Linked DNA regions of Lacibacter sp. H407. The protein of the gene in region 1 interacts with the protein of each later gene in a pairwise test. Links are inferred from orthologs where the notes say so. Each region holds a gene or a part of one and is shown in the gene's direction. Other genes may lie near its edges.

Region 1 (10,387 bases):
TTCTACATCTGGATACAGCATTGAATATTGTGCAAAACATAATTGTTGATTCCGCTTTAATTGGAACGAGTTCTTTCTTTATAAAAGATGACAAAATGTACTTATCTGATTCTTTACGATTTCGACAAATTGGTTATAATGGTTCCATCGAAAGGGAACACAATGCAAATGGGGCAAAGTTTAATGCGTCTAGTTACTTTGATTCCAGCGGATATATCTATAAGCCTATTGATAATCAAAAATTAATGATTTATGATAGTACGCTTCAATTTGTAGATTCACTTAAATTCCCCGGTTGGGAGCACGGATATTACTCTATGGTTGGAATGAACAGAAATAATCTTTATTTAATAGGGAACAATACAAATTTTGAATTTCGGAGCTGGCCACTCGGTTCACCTGATCCTGATTGGGATGTATATAGTAACGCCGTCATCAACTTCGCTGATCAGTTCAATTTTTTTAAAGGGAAAACATATGTTGACAACAACAAAAACAATCTGTTTGATGCGGGGGAATCTTTTCTAAATGGCGTAAAAGTTGAAGCACAAAAACAAAATAACGTTTTTACAGTTACAACTGACACAGAAGGCAGATTTAGTTTGCCATTAGATACAGGCAGCTATAGAATTAAAGTGTCATCGCCGTTGCCATATTATAGTATTTTTCCTTCAACAGCCAATGTTCAATTCACAAGTTTTGGTGTGAACGATTCTATTGACTTCGCCTTACAACCCATCCCCAACAAAAAAGACCTTTCAATCAATCTTCTTCCTCTAAACATAGCCCGTCCCGGTTTTCCTGTTCAATACCAATTGATCTGTACTAATCAGGGAACAGAAACCATTTCAAATGTGCAGGTGAAATTTTTGCGTAATCCGAGAGTTAGTTTTGTTTCGGCATCGCCTGTAGTAAATGCAACTATTGGCGATACCTTGATCTGGAACATTGCATCCCTAAAACCATTTGATACATCGTACATCAATCTTGATTTACGAATTGCAGCACCACCAACAGTGAACAATACTGATACGCTGTTATTCAAATCGTTTGTCTTTCCGTTAATTGCTGATGAAACACCCGAAGACAATCAGTTCAACTTAGTGCAGCAAGTACAAGGTTCGTACGATCCCAACGACAAAACAGAAACACACGGCGGCATTATTACACCTGAGCAATTGGCAGGTGATGAATTTCTAACCTATCTCATCCGTTTTCAAAACACCGGAACCGACACCGCTTTTACTGTAATGATCAGAGATACGTTGACAAACAAACTTGACTGGAACAGTTTTGAAATGCTCTCATCAAGTCATCCCTATCAATTGTACATGATCAAGCCGCATATCCTTGAATTTAGCTTTCCGAATATTCTGTTAGTCGATAGTAGTAAGAACGAACCGGCCAGTCATGGTTTTGTTGCCTACCGGATCAAACCAAAATCGAATCTTGCAGTTGGGGATACTGTGCTGAACAGGGCACATATTTATTTTGATTACAATCTGCCGGTAATTACAAACGATGAGTTAACGGTTCTGCGCAACACAGTCATTACTTCCGTGATCGATATTGATCGACCGCATAATCAATTGTTGCTTTACCCCAATCCATCAAATGGTTTGGTAACAATTTTCAGAAAAGGACAAATAAACGGCAATGCAAATCTGCAGATCATTGATATGAATGGGAAGGTTGTTCATCAATCCAATTTAGGACGGATTTCCACTGAGCAGTTTAATCAATCAGTTGACGTGAGTGGATTAGTGAAAGGTATGTATGTCGTTCGATTGCTGGCAGGACGGGATATTTATCAATGTAAATTTATCATACAATAGAAACTGAAATCTTACAACCAGGTAGTTGATATAAAAATTATCTTATGGGTCGGCAATACTCAAATAGTATTCTTCTTACAATGCTCTTGCTTATAAGCAGTTCGTTGGTGAATGCCCAGTTTTCGGGGGTGAGGTGGGAAAGAGAAATTTTAGATTCTCAGTTTTACCGAGGTGATTGGCCCCCCCTTGAAAGATTAAGGAAAGTAATACAAAATAGTAATAGTGAAGTTTTTGTTCTTGGCAGAAAAGGAGACCAAAATACGTATAACTTTTCTTTAGGGCGGATATCCGTTTCTAAATTTGGAAATGGCGGAAACTTCTTATGGCAAGTTTATTTTGGCAGAGACTGGATTTACGGGCACTCGGCTGATGTTTCAGAAATCATACCTACAAATGATGGTGGATTTTTAGGGCTTACAGTTAATCAGACAAAAGAATTTGGTTATGAACATCCGTATGTTGGTGATCCATTTTTGTTTGCTGATATTTATTTGTGCAAAATATCAGCAAATGGAGTGCTTGAATGGCAACAATATGTTGGGGGTACAAGATGGGATTTCGCATATAGTTTAGATATTGATCGAAATAATAATATTTTAATTGCAGGACAAACATGGTCTGCTACAAATTATTTTGCAGGTAAACGGCGTTCAGTTGATACAACCTCGCCGGCCTACAAATCAGTAGGCGGGGTTTTTGATACAGTCTATAGAAATTATGATACAATAGTTGAATATGATACTAGTTTTTATAAACGACTAGCCAGTCAGTATTCACAAATGAATGATGCTTTTGTTGCAAAATTTTCTTCCTCGGGTCAATTATTGAACATTAAATGTTTTGGCGGCAGTGTATCTGATAAATTCATACACATACATGATCATCCTGTAAATGGTTATGTGGCAGTTGGCTATTCCGACTCAAAGGATATGGATTTACCAGTTGAAGGAACAAAAGGCGGACTCTGGATGCTGCATTTGGATACAGCCCTGAATATAATTCAAAATAAAATAATTGATTCATCATTAATTGGAAAGAGTTTCTTTTTTACAAAAGATAAAAAAATGTATTTGTCAGATTCAGTAAGGTTTCGTGAGCTTGGTTATGATGGATTAGTGGTTACCGATCGTAATACCAATGGTGTAAAATTTGATGCATCCAGTTATTTTGATCTAACTGGTTATGTTTTTAAGCCCAGTGAAAACAGAAATGTGGCTGTTTATGACAGCATCCTTCAATTTGTTGATTCCATCAAACTTCCAGGAATTAGGAATGGTTACCATCTTATAGATGGCACTAACAGGAATAATTTATATGTAATCAATAATAGCCTGAATGAAGAACGTTATCATGATATAGATTTCGAATGGGATATTTATAGTAATACAGTACTCAATTTTTCTGAACAATACAATCTTGTTACCGGCAATATTTTCATTGACAATAACAGTAACGGCATTAAAGACATAGGAGAATATTTTATCAATAATTTAAAAATAGAAGCTAAAAAGGGCAACAGATTAATAGCGGCTGCTTCGTCTATGGACAACGGTTATAATATTCCGTTGGATTCTGGTCAGTACACAATCAAGGTTTCTTCTTCTCTTCCGTATTATACTATTGCACCCGCCTCAGTTAATCTGCAGTTTCCTGCTTTTGATAAAACGGACACCATCAACTTTGCCCTTCAACCAATAGGTTCTAAAAAAGATCTCTCAATTAATCTTCTTCCTCTAAATATTGCCCGTCCCGGTTTCCCCGTTCAATATCAATTGATCTGCACTAACCAGGGAACTGAAACCATTTCAAATGTGCAGGTGAAATTTGTACAAAACCCGAGAGTTAGTTTTGTCTCTGCATCTCCTGTTGTTAATACAACAGTTGGCGATACATTGATCTGGAATATCGCTTCCATGAAACCGTTTGATACATCGTACATCAATCTGGATTTGCGCATTGCAGCACCACCCGCAGTGAACAATACCGATACGCTTTTATTCAAATCATTTGTCTTTCCTTTAATTGCTGATGAAACACCGGAAGACAATCAATTCAACTTGGTCCAGCAAGTACAAGGTTCGTATGATCCTAACGACAAAACAGAAACACACGGTGGCATTATTACACCTGAGCAATTGGCCGGTGATGAATTTCTAACCTATCTCATCCGTTTTCAAAATACCGGAACCGATACTGCTTTTACTGTAATGATCAGAGATACGTTGACAAACAAACTTGACTGGAGCAGTTTTGAAATGCTTTCATCAAGCCATCCCTATCAGCTGTACATGATCAAGCCGCATATCCTTGAATTTAGTTTTCCGAATATTCTGTTAGTCGATAGTAGTAAGAACGAACCGGCCAGTCATGGTTTTGTTGCATACCGTATTAAGCCAAAATCGAATCTTGCAGTCGGTGATACTGTGCTGAACCGTGCACATATTTATTTTGATTACAACTTGCCGGTCATTACAAATGATGAGTTGACGGTCCTACGCAACACAGTCATTACTTCCGTGATTGACATTGATCGCCCGGATAATCAGTTGTTGCTTTACCCGAATCCCTCAAACGGATTGGTGACTATTTTCAGAAAAGGACGATTGAGCGGCAATGCGAATCTGCAGATCATAGATATGAATGGCAAGGTTGTGCATCGATCCAATTTAGGACAAATTGCAACGGAGCAGTTTAACCAAACAATTGACATCAGTAACTTGCCCAAAGGATTTTATCTGATCAGTCTTCGTGTAGGAAAGGATCAGTACACGTGCAGGTTCATTATTCAGTAATACTCTTGAATCAACTTGGCATTTTTTGAGCCATCGGATTTGCCTGTTTTTTGTCGTTTTTCTTATGATTTTGGGCATTTTTGGCCCATTTTTGCCCGAAATTGTAAAAAATTGCTCATTTCTGGAACTGATTCCCTTATCTTAGCCGCCCGTTATTATTCACTAAATTAAACCTCACGATCATGGATTTCAAGCAAATTCAGGAGTTGATAAAATTGGTCAACAAATCGAATCTCAGTGAACTTACAATTGAAGAAAAAGACTTTAAAGTAACCATACGACAAAAAGACGAGATCATACAGCAAACAGTGATCTCTGGTCAGTTTCAATCGGCTCCTGCATTAGCTCCGGCTCCTGCTCCGGCACCTGCTATTGCTGCTGCACCAGCTGCCCCAACAACTACTGCTGCACCTGCTGATGACAACAGCAAATACATCACGATCAAGAGTCCGATGATCGGAACATTTTATCGCAAGCCATCTCCTGATAAACCACTGTTTGTTGAAGTGGGTTCAGAAGTTACACCTGGTAAAGTGGTGTGCATTATTGAAGCGATGAAGCTGTTCAATGAAATTGAAAGCGAAGTAAAAGGTAAGATCGTAAAGATATTGGTGGAAGATCAATCGCCTGTTGAATATGATCAGCCATTATTCCTCGTAGACCCAAGTTAATTTGAGAATGTGTTAATTTGAAAATTTGAAAATGCAAAACCATTTTCAAATTTCAGATTGCCGTTCATTTTCAAATTATCTAATTCTCAAATTTTCAAATTGTCTCCATGTTTAAAAAGATATTGATTGCCAACCGTGGTGAAATTGCATTACGCATTATCCGCACTTGTCGTGAAATGGGTATTAAAACGGTGGCTGTTTATTCTACTGCCGACAGAGAGAGTCTGCATGTGAAGTTTGCGGATGAAGCGGTTTGTATTGGAAAACCTGCCGGTGCAGAATCGTACCTCAATGTTCCCAATATTATTGCAGCTGCTGAGATTACCAATGCAGATGCCATTCATCCGGGTTATGGTTTTTTAGCAGAGAATGCAAAGTTTGCCGAGATCTGCGGACAAAACGGAATTAAATTTATTGGACCTACGCCCGATCAGATTCGTTCAATGGGTGATAAGATCACTGCCAAAGAAACGATGATCAAAGCCGGGGTTCCTGTAGTGCCGGGCGGTGGTGGATTATTAGAAAGTGTGGACCATGCCAAACAAATTGCAAGTGAAGTTGGCTATCCTGTTATTTTAAAAGCAACAGCAGGTGGCGGTGGTAAAGGAATGCGTGTGGTGTGGAGTGAAGATGAATTGGAACGTAATTTTGATATGGCGAAGAATGAAGCAGGAGCTTCATTTAAAAATGATGGCATCTATCTGGAAAAGTTTGTAGAAGAGCCACGTCATATTGAAATACAAGTTGCTGGTGATCGCTACGGAACAGTATGTCATTTAAGTGAGCGTGATTGTTCAATTCAACGTCGCCATCAGAAACTGGTAGAAGAATCGCCATCACCTTTCATGACGCCCGAGCTGCGAAAAGCAATGGGTGATGCAGCCTGCAAAGCGGCAAGTGCAATTGGGTATGAAAGTGTAGGTACCATCGAATTTCTGGTGGATAAGCATCGCAATTTCTATTTCATGGAAATGAATACACGTATCCAGGTAGAACATTGCGTAACGGAAGAGGTAACCAACTTTGATTTGATCAAAGAACAGATATTGATCGCCCAAGGCGAAAAGATCAGCGGTGAAAATTATGAGCCCCAGATGCATGCCATTGAGTGCCGTATCAATGCGGAAGATCCATACAACGATTTTCGTCCATCTCCCGGAAAGATCACCACGTTGCATCAGCCGGGTGGACATGGTATCCGTATCGACTCGCATGTGTATGCGGGTTATGTAATTCCTCCTTATTACGATTCAATGATCGCAAAAATTATTGCGGTTGCCCGTACACGTGAGGAAGCCATCAACACCATGAGCCGTGCATTGAGTGAGTATGTGATCGAAGGTGTAAAAACAACCATTCCATTCCATCAGCAATTGATGTTGGATGAAAATTTCCGGAAAGGAAATTTCACAACGAAGTTCTTGGAAGGATTTACAATGAAATAAGTTGATCTTGTTTTAATACCCGAAAGCCACTTATTTAAGTGGCTTTTTTATTTGGATAAAATGAAAAGAAAAAAGACCTGCAATTTCTGCAGGTCTTTTACTATAACCAAATTAGTAAGTAGCTTCTTAGCGTAAGAATAACAACTCTCTGTATTTCGGCAGATACCAGCTTGCATCATCAACAAGCAACTCAAGCTTGTCAACATGGTAGCGGATCTCATCAAAGAACACACCCTTAACATCATCGCAATAAGCAATTGCTTTTGCTCTTGTGTCAGTAAGGTTGTTTGCTTTTTTGCGTGCTTCGATCATCTGCTCAACCAAGTCGCTCACTTTATTGATGTGAACCGATATCTTTTCAAGGATCTGCAATTGATTTGCATACGAATCAGCTTTTACGCCGATATCTTTCAATCCTTTGATGTTGTTGATCAGAATGTTCTGGTAACGGATCGCAGCAGGTAAGATGTGGCTTGTGCAAAGCTCACCCATGATACGTCCTTCGATCTGTACTTTCTTAATGTAGTTCTCGAGTTCAATTTCATGACGTGCTTCCAGTTCAGCGTGTGTAAATACACCTGTGCTTTCAAACAGCTCTTTTGATTTTTTAGTAACCATTGCATCCAATGCAAGCGGTGTTGTTTTCACATTTGGCAATCCACGCTTTTCAGCTTCTTTTGCCCAAGCTTCACTGTAACCATCACCCTCAAACAATACCTTTTTGCTTTCTGCAACATAACGCTGCAACACATGCATGATCGCAATTTCTTTCTTATCACCTTTCTCGATCAACGCATCAACTTCTGCTTTAAAGGTGATAAGTGTTTGCGCCATAATAGCGTTCAACACCGTCATTGCGTTTGAACAGTTTGCACTTGAACCTACAGCACGGAATTCAAATTTGTTTCCGGTAAATGCAAAAGGTGAAGTACGGTTACGATCAGTATTATCCAAAAGCAATTCAGGAATGCTCTTGTGCAGATCTAATTTCAAGATCGCTTCATCCTGTTCGTCGAACTTATCGGTTACTCTTTTTTCAACTGCTTCTAATACTTCAAACAGATATTTACCAACGAATACAGAAATGATAGCAGGAGGAGCTTCGTTTGCACCGAGACGATGATCGTTACCGGCGCTGGCGATAGATGCTCTTAAAATATCAGCATATTGATCAACTGCACGTACCACATTCGTGAAGAATGTAAGGAACATGAGGTTTGTTTTTGGCGTTTTACCAGGTGCTAACAAGTTAACTCCTGTATCAGTTGCCAAGCTCCAGTTGTTATGCTTACCACTACCGTTGATGCCGGCAAATGGTTTTTCATGCAACAACACTCTTAATTTATGACGGCGTGCAACACGATCCATCACATCCATCAACAAAGAGTTATGATCGATCGCAACTGCAACTTCTTCAAAAATAGGTGCACACTCAAATTGTGCCGGTGCCACTTCGTTATGACGTGTACGTAATGGAATTCCAAGTTTGTATGATTCATTTTCGAAATCACGCATGAAAGCATATACTCTTTCAGGAATCGAACCGAAGTAATGATCTTCCAATTGCTGACCTTTTGCAGGTGAATGACCAAATACTGTACGTCCACTCAACACCAGATCAGGGCGGGCATTGAACAATGCTTCATCAACCACAAAATACTCCTGTTCCCAACCGAGTGTTGGAGTAACTTTTGTAATGTTCTTATCGAAGTAATGACAAACATCCAGAGCTGCTTTGTTTACAGATTCTAATGCTTTCAAAACGGGTCCTTTATAATCGAGAAGTTCGCCCGTATAAGAAACGAATACAGTAGGTATACAAAGTGTTTTACCATTGCCGATCTCCATAATAAATGCCGGAGAAGATGGATCCCATGCTGTGTAACCACGTGCTTCAAACGTTGCACGCAAGCCACCACTCGGGAACGAAGACGCATCAGGCTCTTGTTGGATCAATGCAGCGCCATCAAATTCTTCGATGGCAGTACCATCACCTTTCAACGTAAAGAATGAATCATGTTTTTCAGCTGTTGTACCTGTTAATGGCTGAAACCAGTGTGTGTAATGGGTAACACCTTTTGTTTCGGCCCACTGACGTATACCGCTTGCGATCTGGCTGGCCATGCTGCGATCAATACGTTTACCACCCTTTACTGAAACAACTAAACTTTTATAAGCTTCGTCGCTCAGAAATGCACGGGCAACTTTTAATGTAAAAACATTTTCACCAAAAATGGCAGTGATCTTCGTTGAACCTACTATGTTAGGCTCGGAATGGTTGTTTAAATTGTCAATTGCTTTAAATCGTAATGATTGCATGTGGCGTAAGTTTTTTTCAAACGCAAAACAACGTAAAAAACACCATATTACTTGTTAGTTTTCGAAAAAATGCTGCGAAATCGATTGCGGATTGAAAAATTGTGGAAAATTTTTGACTAAATCGTTTAAATCAAACAAGTGTTAGCGAAAAAATATAAACATGTAATTTATTCTAATTTGTTTTTCTTCCAGTCAATGGTTGCAATAATTGGTACAAGAATAAAGGGAAAGAAAATAGCACGGTAACGCACAATAGCTCCCAGCTGTGGCACAATGTAACCGGTCAGTAACAGCAATACCATCGACACCAGAAACAGAAATTGCACAACAGAATGCTTGTATGGGTTATCTGTAAATCGGAAGAACCAAATGGATACCAGCAACCAGATGCATAAAATTTCCAATGCACTCACAAGATATAATGGTGAAAGAAATTCGGTAACGTATGGCCGCACTAATGCATGATTCAATGCTTGAGGTGCATTTTGCAGAAAGCCAATAAAAGTGGGTTCCAGTTTCCGTTGTGGTAAAAAAGAGTTGCCGCCTAATTTGCTGAAATCTTTGTTCCGTAATACAATTGAAATAGGTAAGTCTAGCTTGGGATGTATGAACTTTGCACCAAAAAATGCTGAAGTACCAATTATCGTTACCAGCACAAACGCAATCCATTTTCGCTTGAAATATTTTTCGGCCAGCCACCACGCAAATAAACCCGGAATACATGCCAATACAACATGATTACGAACCGGAAAAATAGCCAGCAAACAAAGGCCGATCAACAGAACAGAACGTAACCCCAGCTTCTTTTTCTTCAAGGCAAAATACATAATGTAAACCAGCAGCGACATCAGCAAGAACACGATCCCATCTTTATGAATACCTGACGACCAGAATAAAAAGGAGGGGAGCAAAAAAGTGCTGCAGGTGATCAGTAGTTTCTTTTCAGGAAACACATCATTCATTACTCTTATAAATGCAATGGGGCCGAAGAAAGTAACAAACGAAAAAAAGATCACGTTCACATAATACCTTGACCCGCTCAGCACATTGAACAGCGAAACGATCTTTACCATATAAATATGCTTCAGATCGTTCCAGTATGAATTAACGCTGGAAAACAGGTGGCGGTACTCCCTGTCGTATGGATTATCTAAAATGCTGGCGAAGTACCGAACGGGGTTTTGATAAAGCAGCTGGGTATCGCTCTTTGCATCAAAAAAGAATTTCCAGCTGTCAGATGATGCTTCAAAATTGGGAATCGTACTGTAATAATAGCCGTATATAACGCCGGCAGCCACTTTCAGCACAAATAACCCGATCAGCCA
Region 2 (10,436 bases), on another replicon or contig:
GATAGGGCCGGGGCAGGTAAAAATTATTTTGTCAATTTTTGTTTGATTTTCTGCTGCAAACAACACCGCTAAAATAGCACCCCATGAATGCCCGATTAAAATCACTTTCTCTGCGCCAATTTCTTTAATGATCTCTTCCAAGTCTTTTCGATGCCTTTCAGGAGTGTAGCCGGAAATATTTTTCAGTCTTGCCGATTGACCGCTTCCTATCTGGTCGTACAGATACACATCATAACCATCATCAGAAAAGTTTGAACGTAATTGAATTGCTTCATCTGTAAGAGCACCACCCGGGCCTCCGTTTAAAAAAATAAGTGGAAAAGATTTTTTAGTTCCTTTTCCTTTGAAGTACGTATAACCAATTTCTGATCCGGTTGATAAATGCCAGAACTGTGTATCTGCCCTCGGCTGCAATTTGGGTACATCATATTGTCTGGGAAAAAATACATGTACCAGGAAGATCACTGATGTAATAAGTACTAAGTATGCCGATGCTTTGAGCAATGTTCTTTTCATTTGCTTTAGAACGGTTATAAGATTGCGATAGTATGTTGCAATGCAGTAGTCTTACGCCTTGATTTGTTCGCAGCAAGGTCTCCCAATAGTTAAAGATGATTGACAGCAGCAAGCTTGGTTGCGACGCAGCGTGCTCGAATAAAAGCTGTTAAACTGAAACACGCAATGTCCCCGTCAGCTTAGTTCCACACCTTAGTTTGTGTCTCACGAACCAAAGGATTAGATGTAAGCTGATGCAAATTATTTGTACTGCGGTTGACAGCAAATAAAAAAGGACCATCGTTTCCGATGATCCTTATACATTGATGGTAATTAGGACGTTTTTGCTTCCTTCCTTTTGGGGAGGTTAGGAGGGGGCTTTAAATATCGATCGCTTCACCATAAGCAGCAGCCGTTGCCTCTTTCAACGCTTCGCTCATAGTTGGGTGAGGATGTACACCATTCAGAATTTCATGATAAGTTGTTTCCAGTTTACGTGCAACAACAACTTCAGCAATCAATTCAGTTACACCTGCACCGATCATGTGTGCACCAAGGAATTCTCCATACTTCGCATCGAAGATCACTTTCACAAAACCATCGGTGTTACCTGCAGCACTTGCTTTACCACTTGCCATAAAGGGGAACTTACCAACTTTTACTTCGTAACCCGCTTCCTTCGCTGCTTTTTCTGTATAACCTACACTTGCAATCTCAGGCGTGCAATACGTACAACCGGGGATGTTGTTATAATCCATTGCTTCAGGAGCGTGGTTGTATTTCTTTTCCATGTAAGCAATATGCTCAGCAGCATTGATGCCTTCTTTACTTGCAACGTGTGCAAGCGCCTGGCCCGGAGCTACGTCACCGATCGCATAAATACCAGCTACCGATGTTGCACCATATTTATCAACAACAATTCTTCCTTTTTCAGTTTTAATACCGTTTTCTTCCAATCCAATATTTTCAATGTTGGCAACAACACCTGCAGCGCTTAACAAAATATCAGCTTCAAGAACCTGTTCACCAGCAGCAGTTTTCACGGTTGCTTTTACACCTGCACCTGACGTATCAACTTTCGTTACTTCAGCACTGGTCATAATAGCAATGCCTTTTTTCTTGAACTGCTTTTCCAGTTCTTTCGAAATGTCTTCATCTTCAACAGGTACAACACGTGGCATAAATTCAACAATGGTAATTTTTGTACCCATGCTGTTATAGAAATCAGCAAACTCAACACCAATTGCACCACTACCCACCACGATCATTGATTTAGGTTGAGTTGGCAACACCATTGCTTCACGATAGCCAATGATCTTTTTACCATCCTGCGGCATTGAAGGCAACACACGGCTACGGCCACCTGTTGCAATAATGATATATTTTGCTTCAACTGTTTGTTTGCTTCCGTCGGCAGCAGTTACTTCCATTTTGCCTTTGCCGGCAACTTTTCCGTAACCCATGATCACATCGATCTTGTTCTTCTTCATTAAAAAGGTAACACCCTTGCTCATTTTGTCGGCCACACCACGGCTACGTTTTACGACACCGCCAAAATCGTGTTGCACATTGCTGGCAGAAATACCATAATCGGCACTATGTTTCATGTATTCATACACCTGGGCACTTTTCAACAAGGCTTTGGTTGGAATACAACCCCAGTTCAAACAAACACCACCAAGGCTTTCTTTTTCAACAATTGCAACTTTAAAACCAAGCTGTGAAGCACGGATAGCAGCCGGATAGCCACCGGGACCACTACCAAGAACAATTACATCGTATGCCATATTTCTTAATTAATAATGAGTAAATGGATAATTGGAAATTATCGGCTGCGAAGGTAGTTGAAGTGAGGGAAATAGCAAAAGGGAAGAAGCTACCAGCCGATAGCAGATAGTAAAGTCTGAGACTAGCTTTGCCACTTGCTACTATCCACTAACCACTATCGGCTGTCTTTTAGCTTTCCTCTAACACAAATCGTTAAAACATGGACGCATATTTGACTGTGGAAAATAAACAGTGAAAGGTCACGTTTAGATGCTTTGCAAGATTTACATTTGTTTGCATTCGGTAAAAGCTGAATGTGATTACTAAAACCATTGAACAGTATGAATTTCTTTCTTCTTCAGGTGCAGAATGCCATTGACACACTAACAAATGCAGCTGCAACACAGGCCGTTCCTAAAAAAGAGATACACTTGATCGATCTGCTGATGCAGGCAGGCTGGATCATGATCCCCTTACTTTTATTAAGTATTGCAACAGTGTATGTGTTTGTTGAACGCTGGATGGCGATCAAAAAAGCTACGGAAGTGGATACAAATTTCATGAATATTATACGTGATAATATTTTAAGTGGAAACGTTACGGCGGCCCGCAATTTTGCACGCAACACTGCTAATCCGGTTGGACGTATCATTGATAAAGGGTTACAGCGTATCGGCAAACCGATTGATTCCATTGAAAACAGTATGGAGAACGTGGCACAACTCGAAATGTATAAGCTGGAACGAAATGTAAATATTCTTTCAGTGATCTCGAAGATCGCTCCCATTTTTGGTTTTATCGGAACATTGGTGGGATTGATGCAACTGTTTTTTAATATCAACGCAACCGGTGAGTACGAATTGAGCACCATTGCCGGGGGTATCTATACAAAATTGATCACATCAATTACAGGATTGGTGATTGGTTTGGTGGCGTATATGCTCCACAATATTTTGCACACACAGGTGGAAAAAGCATTGAATAAAATGGAAGCATCTGCTGCCGATTTTCTTGATGTATTGCAGGAACCAACACGTTAAACCAACTCACGCATGAATCTAAGAAAGAAAAGAGCAGAATCATCGGAGGTGTTTACAGATGCGTTGAACGATATCCTGTTCATCCTGTTGATGTTTTTCTTAATTGTATCTACACTGGCCAATCCCAATGTGCGTAAAGCATCATTGCCAAAAGCCAAAAGCAATACCCGCAGTAAGCAAACGGTGGTGGTAACCATTGATGCTACCAATCATTTTTATGTAGGCTCCAAACCTGTCGATCCGTTGCTGATGGACACAACACTTTCGCAAATGATCAGTGCTAAACGTAACAGTGGCGAAGAGGTGAGTATTGTCATCAATGCAGATCGTAACGCCACCATTGAAAGTTTTGCTGCGGTGCTTCGTGCTGCTGATCGTTTGGGTGTAAAGGCGGTGATGAGTGTTGATAAAAAAGGTGTCGAGTAAAGTACAAAATGGGAAGTTGGAAGTAGAAGGCAAGCCACGGCTGAGATGTAAATAATTTTGAAACGGGCTTTTCAACATTGAGCAACTGCATTGGCGTCGCACTCTTGTACAACAGATCATTATTCAACTGAAGCCGGCAAAATACAAATCATCAACTACAAACTTGCCTTCAACATCCTGTCATTTCCACTCATATCTTTCCGTAATTCAACAGTAAATCCTTTTTGCTGAAATAATTCAACGGTTTCATTTCCTAATTGTTGGTTTATCTCAACATAAACAGCACCGTTCGGTTGGAGATGCTGTAATGCAAAATCAGCGATCTTTCGATAGAACAGCAATGCATCTTCATCAGGAACAAACAATGCTTTGTGCGGTTCAAATTCCAGCACATGTTTACTCATAGTGTTTGCTTCTGTTGTTTTGATGTAAGGCGGATTACTGACGATGATATCATACTTGCTTAATTCATTCCATTTGCTTTCATCTAAAAAATCAAGCAATTGAAAGTTGACTTCAGTTTCATTGTTTAAAGCATTTGTTGTAGCCGTATGCAAGGCTTCACTGCAAACATCAATGGCTGATACTTCGGTTTCCGGAAGATTTTTTTTGAGAGCGATGGGGATGCAGCCGCTGCCGGTGCCGATGTCGAGGATGGTTAGTGGTGAGTTGTGAGTGGTGAGTAGTGAAGCCGTACTTCCAACTTCGTACTTCGTACTTTTCTTCCCACTTTCCACTTCCTTCACGATCCAATCGACTAGCTCTTCCGTTTCCGGTCTTGGAATTAACACACTTTCATTTACTTCAAATTTCAATCCGTAGAACCATGCTTCATTCAGCACATACTGTAACGGACGATGGGTGAGGAGTTGCTGCAGAATACGATCGATCTGTTGGGTTTCTTCAACTGAGATGTTCTCTTGTTTGATGTGATGCAACTTCTTTTTAGCTACATGTTCAACAACCAATGCAGCCATAGCTTCTGCTTCAGATGGTTCATGTGCAGCAGTTAATGCTTGCCGTAAGTGTTGATATTGTTCCTGCCAGATCATACGCAAATCTACCTGCTTCTTCCGAAACCGCTATTTTTGCAGCCTTACAATGACCACCGACGAACAATATATGCAGCGCTGCATCGAACTTGCCCGTAAAGGCGCAGGTTCGGTTGCACCCAATCCCATGGTGGGGGCGGTATTGGTATGCAACGATGAGATCATCGGAGAAGGATGGCATCAACAGTACGGCCAGGCACATGCTGAGGTGAATTGCGTTGCTGCTGTCATCCCGACGAAGGAGGGATCTGCTGATCAAAGAATTCAACACTCCACTTTATATGTTTCCCTTGAACCCTGTGCCCATTTTGGCAAAACACCGCCTTGCAGCGATCTCATCATCAAACACAAGATCCCGAAAGTGGTGATCGGTTGTCGTGATCCTTTTAAAGAAGTAGATGGCAAGGGTATTGAAAAACTGAAAGCAGCAGGAGTGGAAGTGATCGTTGACGTTTTGAAAGATGAATGTATTGATCTCAACAAACGTTTCTTTACGTTTCACCAGCAGCAACGTCCTTATATCATTCTCAAGTGGGCGCAAACAAAGAATGGAATCATGGCTTCCAAATCATCAGAACGGTTATTGATCAGTAATGAAATGACCAACCGTTTAGTACATCAATGGCGCAGTGAAGAAGCTTCTATTCTGGTTGGAACGAATACCGCCTTGCTTGATGATCCGCAACTCACAAGCCGTTACTGGCCCGGTAAACAACCTGTTCGCTTGGTTTTGGATAAACATTTGCGTTTGCCCAACACGTTAAAGCTTTTTAATGATGAGGCAAGAACTATCATTTTTAATTCGATAAAAGATGGTGAAGAAGGCAATGTTCGGTACTATCAATTGCCGACGGATGCTGAAACTGTTCCTGCCTTATTAAATGCATTGTATCAACTCAACATTAATAGTGTACTTGTGGAAGGTGGTGCACAACTGCTAAAAAGTTTTATTGCAGCCGGTTTGTGGGATGAAGCAAGAATCATTACCAACGAACAACTAACTGTTGTTGATGGATTAGCTGCACCACAATTGACCAACGCTGTACAAACCGGTGAACAACTCATCGGAATAGATCGAATTGTGTACTCCAGAAACTCATCATTCATTACTCATCACTCATTGTAATATGCTTTTATTGTTGCTTGGAAGTATTGTATTCAGCTCATGGTTAACGTTATCGTTTAAACTACTTGAAAAGCTTGGCATTAATACCTTCCAGGCAATAGTTTTCAATTATATCACTTGTGTTATTACAGGCTCATTTGTAAACGGCGCATTCCCCATCAACAAAGAAGTAATTGGGGAAGAGTGGTTTCCATGGGCAATGGTCATGGGAACCATCTTTATTTCGTTGTTCAACGTCATTGCAAAAACAGCACAAACAATGGGTGTGGCTGTTGCATCAGTCGGGAATAAATTATCGTTGGTAATACCTTTTCTCTTTTCCATTTACCTGTATAACGAAGATGCCACAATTTTTAAAATAGTTGGGGTAATTGCAGCACTGATTGCAGTTGTGCTTACCTGCTGGCCCGGACCCGGACATGTTGAACCTTCGGGTAAAGTAGTAAAGACAGCTTATTTTCTGTTACCTGTTGTTTTGTTTGTCGCCAGTGGTTTGCTTGATACCATGATCAAGTATGTTGAAACAACTTATATCAACGACACAAATCAAAATGCTTATCTCATCAGTGCATTTGCCGCTGCTGCATCTATTGGTATCATCAGTTTGGTATTCCTGTTTGCAACCGGACGATTAAAGTTTGAACCAAAAGCTGTTGTTGCAGGTATCGTAATTGGTGTGCCGAATTACTTTTCCATCTGGTGTCTTATGGGTGTGCTGAAAGCCTATGCGGGCAATAGCTCAGCCATCATCCCGATCAATAATATGGGAATCGTTTTATTCAGCACAGTGGCAGCATTCCTGATGTTCAGAGAAAAATTGACAAAGCTTAACTGGATCGGAATAATCATATCAATCGCTGCCATTGCACTGATCGCTTACGGTTAGTTTTTTACTCACTATTCACCATTGACCATTCACAACATTAAATGAACGAAGAATTTTATTATACCATTGCCCAACCTGTTGTAGCTGAGTTTAAAGACCGGGGTAGTCGTTTTCTGGCCTATGCTTACCCGTTAATTTCTGTTGATGATTTTAAAACAAAGATGAAATTATTGAAAGAAGAACATCCAAAAGCAGTGCATCATTGTTTTGCTTATCGTTTGGGTGTTGACGGAAATACATTTCGTGTGAGTGATGATGGTGAACCATCGGGAAGTGCAGGTAGACCTATTCTTGGACAGATCGATAGCAAGCAACTTTGCAATGTACTGGTAGTAGTGGTGCGATACTTTGGTGGCACATTATTAGGCGTGCCAGGTTTGATCAATGCGTACAAAACTGTTACATCACTCGCTCTGCAAACAACGCCCATCATTCAAAAACAAATCGAAGTGAATTATCAATTACATTTTGATTATACACGTATGAATGATGTGATGATGATCGTAAAACAATACAACTGTACTGTGGTAAAACAAGAAACGAATTTGTTTTGTGATGTTGAGATCAGTATTCCCAAGAACAGGTTAGAAGAAGTGTTGTTTAAGTTAGGGGAGATGCATACGGTTGAAGTAAGAAAGTTGTAAGTGTTAAGTCCTAGGTTCTAAGTTAATGAAGCTAGTGCCTTTTAACTCCGTACTTCGTACATCAAATCTCGTACATGCTTCAAGCTTTCCCCGTCATCTTATACACCAGCAACCCCACCACTTCTTTCAAATAATTATCCCATCCCTGGAATGCATGATGCGATGGTGTAACAGATTCCCAGAATAACTGTGGATTATTGATCGATGTAAAGTTGCATGGATAAGCAACCGTATTCAACCCGACTTTAGTAAACACCTGTTGTGAACGTTTCATATGCATGGCTGATGTAATAAGCAGGTAAGGTCCTTTCAGTTGTAATGAATCAAGCAGTTTTTTTGAATACAATGCATTCTCATAAGTATTACGGCTTTGGTTCTCACTAAGGATATCATCTTTGGCAACACCCATTTTCAGTAATTCATCTTTTACAAAGTCGGCCTCTTTGTATTGCTGGCGTAATACACTACCACTGCCGCCGCTGATAAGTATTTTTTTGATGTGGCCTAGTTTGTATAAACGAATGGCCTGTATATACCTGTCGCTTGCACTGCCATAAAAACCCTGCTTGCTTTTAAATTCAAACGAAACAAAACCTGCCAGCAAAATTCCTGCCTGGTATTGTTCTCCGCTGGTCATTACTTTTTGTTTTGCCTGCCAGTTCAACGAAAGCTTGTGAATAATGTATGGATTTGAAAATAACAGAAACCAACTGATACAAAAAATGACCCGGCGGCGTTTCCGCTGCTGATCTTTCGTAAAAAAACTGATCAGTGCAAAAATAAGCAGCCAGTTAAAGGGCGACAGTAAAAAAGAGAGGAGCTTCGATAACAGAAAAAACATGGCGTGAAGATAAAAATTTCTGCTTCCCGTAAAACTTCTTTCCGCAAAAAATGCCTTTAGCAGGGATTTTGCAGCAGATCGTTAAAATGATCTTCTATGAAACAATTACTCGTCTCAATGCTGCTGCTCGTAACCTCTGTTGCTGTTTCGGCTCAATTAAAAGTGAAGCCCGATTGTGGCGTGTTAACCGTTGATGTATTCAAAGGCTGGATCAATGAAGCCAAACCAAATATCGATCCGGAACAAATAAAAGTGAAGCTGCCCTGTTTTACTTCGTTCGAAAAAGAAGGGCCTTCTTCTACCTGCGGCGGTGGTGTATATTATGATAATAAAGGGATCCGCTTTTATACGCAGCGTGATTATATTGTGATCAGCAGTACATTCAAAGGCAAATTCACAGCCCCGGTATTAGGTGCAAAAAAATCCAGCATGTTCAGCCGTTTCGGTAACCCTAAACTGAAAGATGCTAATTGGGAAGCCTATCAAATGGCCTATGGGATTATGATCGTGTACTACAATACGGCCGGCGTTGCAAACAAAGTGATCATCAGCACAAAAACGACGGATGATATTGATCTTTGCAGTACGAATTAACCCTTATACAACCAAGCTTCATTTGTTCAATTAAAACATATACTGGAGATTTGCAGTATTCCCTAAATTAGTGTCTATGAAATATGCTTTTCTCCTGTGTGCAATGTTAGGTTTTACAATGATCGCTAACGCTCAATTGAAAACAAAACCCGATTGTGGCGTTATTACCGTGGATGTGTACAAAGGCTGGATCAATGAAGCCAAGCCAAATGCTGATCCCGAACAGATCAAAGCCAAACTTCCCTGTTTTACATCGGCTGATAAAGAAGGCAACGAATCGGGCTGTGGCGGCGGCGTGTATTACGATGACAAAGGCATTTGTTTTTATGTGCAGCGTGATTATGTAGTGATCACCGATGCGTTCAAAGGAAAATTTACCGTGCCGGTGCTGGGTGTAAAAAGCGACGATCTGTTTGTAAGGTTTGGCAATCCAAAAGCAAAAGATGCAAATTGGGAAGCGTACCAAATGGCCTTTGGGATCATGATCGTGTATTACAACATGAAAGGCGTTATCAACAAAGTAATTCTCAGCACCAAATCAACGGATGATATTGATCTGTGTAACATCAATTAATTCGTTTTTATTTCTGTATCATCACCGGCGTTCCCGCTTTTGCATACCGTGCCAGATCATCAATATGTGTATTCTTCAATGAAATACAACCGTTGGTCCAGTTGTAAAAACGATCAATAAAATAATCGTTCCCCGGCTCCACGCCATGTATGCCGATGCCATTGCCAATACTTGCAGAGGCGGGAACCAACCCATTACTTTTTCTTGCTTTGAATTTCATTGCACTTTCATTGGTAGGATAATCGAGCATCAGCATCTTGCGCCATAACCTATGTTGATTGTTGTAAACAATTTTAAATGTGCCTTCCGGCGTACGCCGGTCGCCCTGCATAAATTTATCTTCCAACGGTTTTAATCCAAATACAACCGGATAAGTTGCAAGCAATCCTTTACTGTCGTAAACCCGTAACTGGAAATCAGATTTGTCGATCACGATTCGTACAGTACCCGACACAGCGCCTGCGGGCCTGAAATATTTCTGCATGGTACGGATGCCTGTTGTACGAACTGTTGTTGAATTGGTACTTGTTTTTTTTGTCACGGTTTTATTGGCCGCAGTATTGTCTGCAGAGCCGGGCGTAACATTGGTTGAACAGGATACAACAAATAAGCACAATACGATCTGTGCTGTTGAAACATACTTCATAGCATAATGGGTTTTAACCGGTGGTACAGTTGAAACAATGATTTACAGCAGCAGAATTTTGGGGATTATCTATCAGCAAAAACGATGCAACAAAATAAGTTATTGCATCTTTTTTCTGAATGTGGAAAGCTTAACAATTTCTGTGAAAAACAACGCAGCAAATCTACTTACATCAAAATGTTATTTACCGGTGTAACAGGAGCGGGGAGTTCTGTCTCATCCAGCATTTCCCGCAGATCAATTTCAATGGTGCGGCTCAGCGCTGTAATGGGTACATCGTTGGCACTTCCTTCAAACGGATTTTCGGTGGCTTCGCCCACACGCTCCAGGCTCATGAATACCCAG

The links.
Region 2: the proteins of accC (region 1) and ribD interact in binary tests that used the Escherichia coli proteins (3 or more experiments, as listed by UniProt). The link is inferred for Lacibacter sp. H407 from one-to-one orthologs.

What each region holds. Positions count from the first base shown.
Region 1 is NZ_JBBKTU010000003.1:36,812-47,198, reverse strand. What follows is about bases 4,747-7,574. They hold accC (acetyl-CoA carboxylase biotin carboxylase subunit), read left to right. Parts: upstream 4,747-5,405; coding sequence 5,406-6,743; downstream 6,744-7,574. Other genes in these bases: WG989_RS20550 (glutamine synthetase III family protein), read right to left, coding at 6,870-7,574; accB (acetyl-CoA carboxylase biotin carboxyl carrier protein), read left to right, coding at 4,810-5,298. Also shown: WG989_RS20570 (DUF7619 domain-containing protein), read left to right, coding at 1-1,835; WG989_RS20565 (T9SS type A sorting domain-containing protein), read left to right, coding at 2,351-4,627; more of WG989_RS20550, read right to left, coding at 7,575-9,062; WG989_RS20545 (hypothetical protein), read right to left, coding at 9,230-10,387. UniProt on the Escherichia coli protein: This protein is a component of the acetyl coenzyme A carboxylase complex; first, biotin carboxylase catalyzes the carboxylation of the carrier protein and then the transcarboxylase transfers the carboxyl group to form malonyl-CoA.
Region 2 is NZ_JBBKTU010000001.1:3,294,762-3,305,197, forward strand. The notes cover bases 3,991-6,867. They hold ribD (bifunctional diaminohydroxyphosphoribosylaminopyrimidine deaminase/5-amino-6-(5-phosphoribosylamino)uracil reductase RibD), read left to right. Parts: upstream 3,991-4,829; coding sequence 4,830-5,906; downstream 5,907-6,867. Other genes in these bases: prmC (peptide chain release factor N(5)-glutamine methyltransferase), read right to left, coding at 3,991-4,780; WG989_RS14415 (hypothetical protein), read left to right, coding at 5,908-6,792; WG989_RS14420 (IMPACT family protein), read left to right, coding at 6,834-6,867. Also shown: WG989_RS14385 (alpha/beta fold hydrolase), read right to left, coding at 1-516; lpdA (dihydrolipoyl dehydrogenase), read right to left, coding at 876-2,282; WG989_RS14395 (MotA/TolQ/ExbB proton channel family protein), read left to right, coding at 2,604-3,302; WG989_RS14400 (ExbD/TolR family protein), read left to right, coding at 3,315-3,728; more of prmC, read right to left, coding at 3,884-3,990; more of WG989_RS14420, read left to right, coding at 6,868-7,436; WG989_RS14425 (YdcF family protein), read right to left, coding at 7,516-8,277; WG989_RS14430 (hypothetical protein), read left to right, coding at 8,374-8,871; WG989_RS14435 (hypothetical protein), read left to right, coding at 8,948-9,445; WG989_RS14440 (L,D-transpeptidase family protein), read right to left, coding at 9,453-10,091; WG989_RS14445 (bestrophin family protein), read right to left, coding at 10,259-10,436. UniProt on the Escherichia coli protein: Converts 2,5-diamino-6-(ribosylamino)-4(3h)-pyrimidinone 5'-phosphate into 5-amino-6-(ribosylamino)-2,4(1h,3h)-pyrimidinedione 5'-phosphate.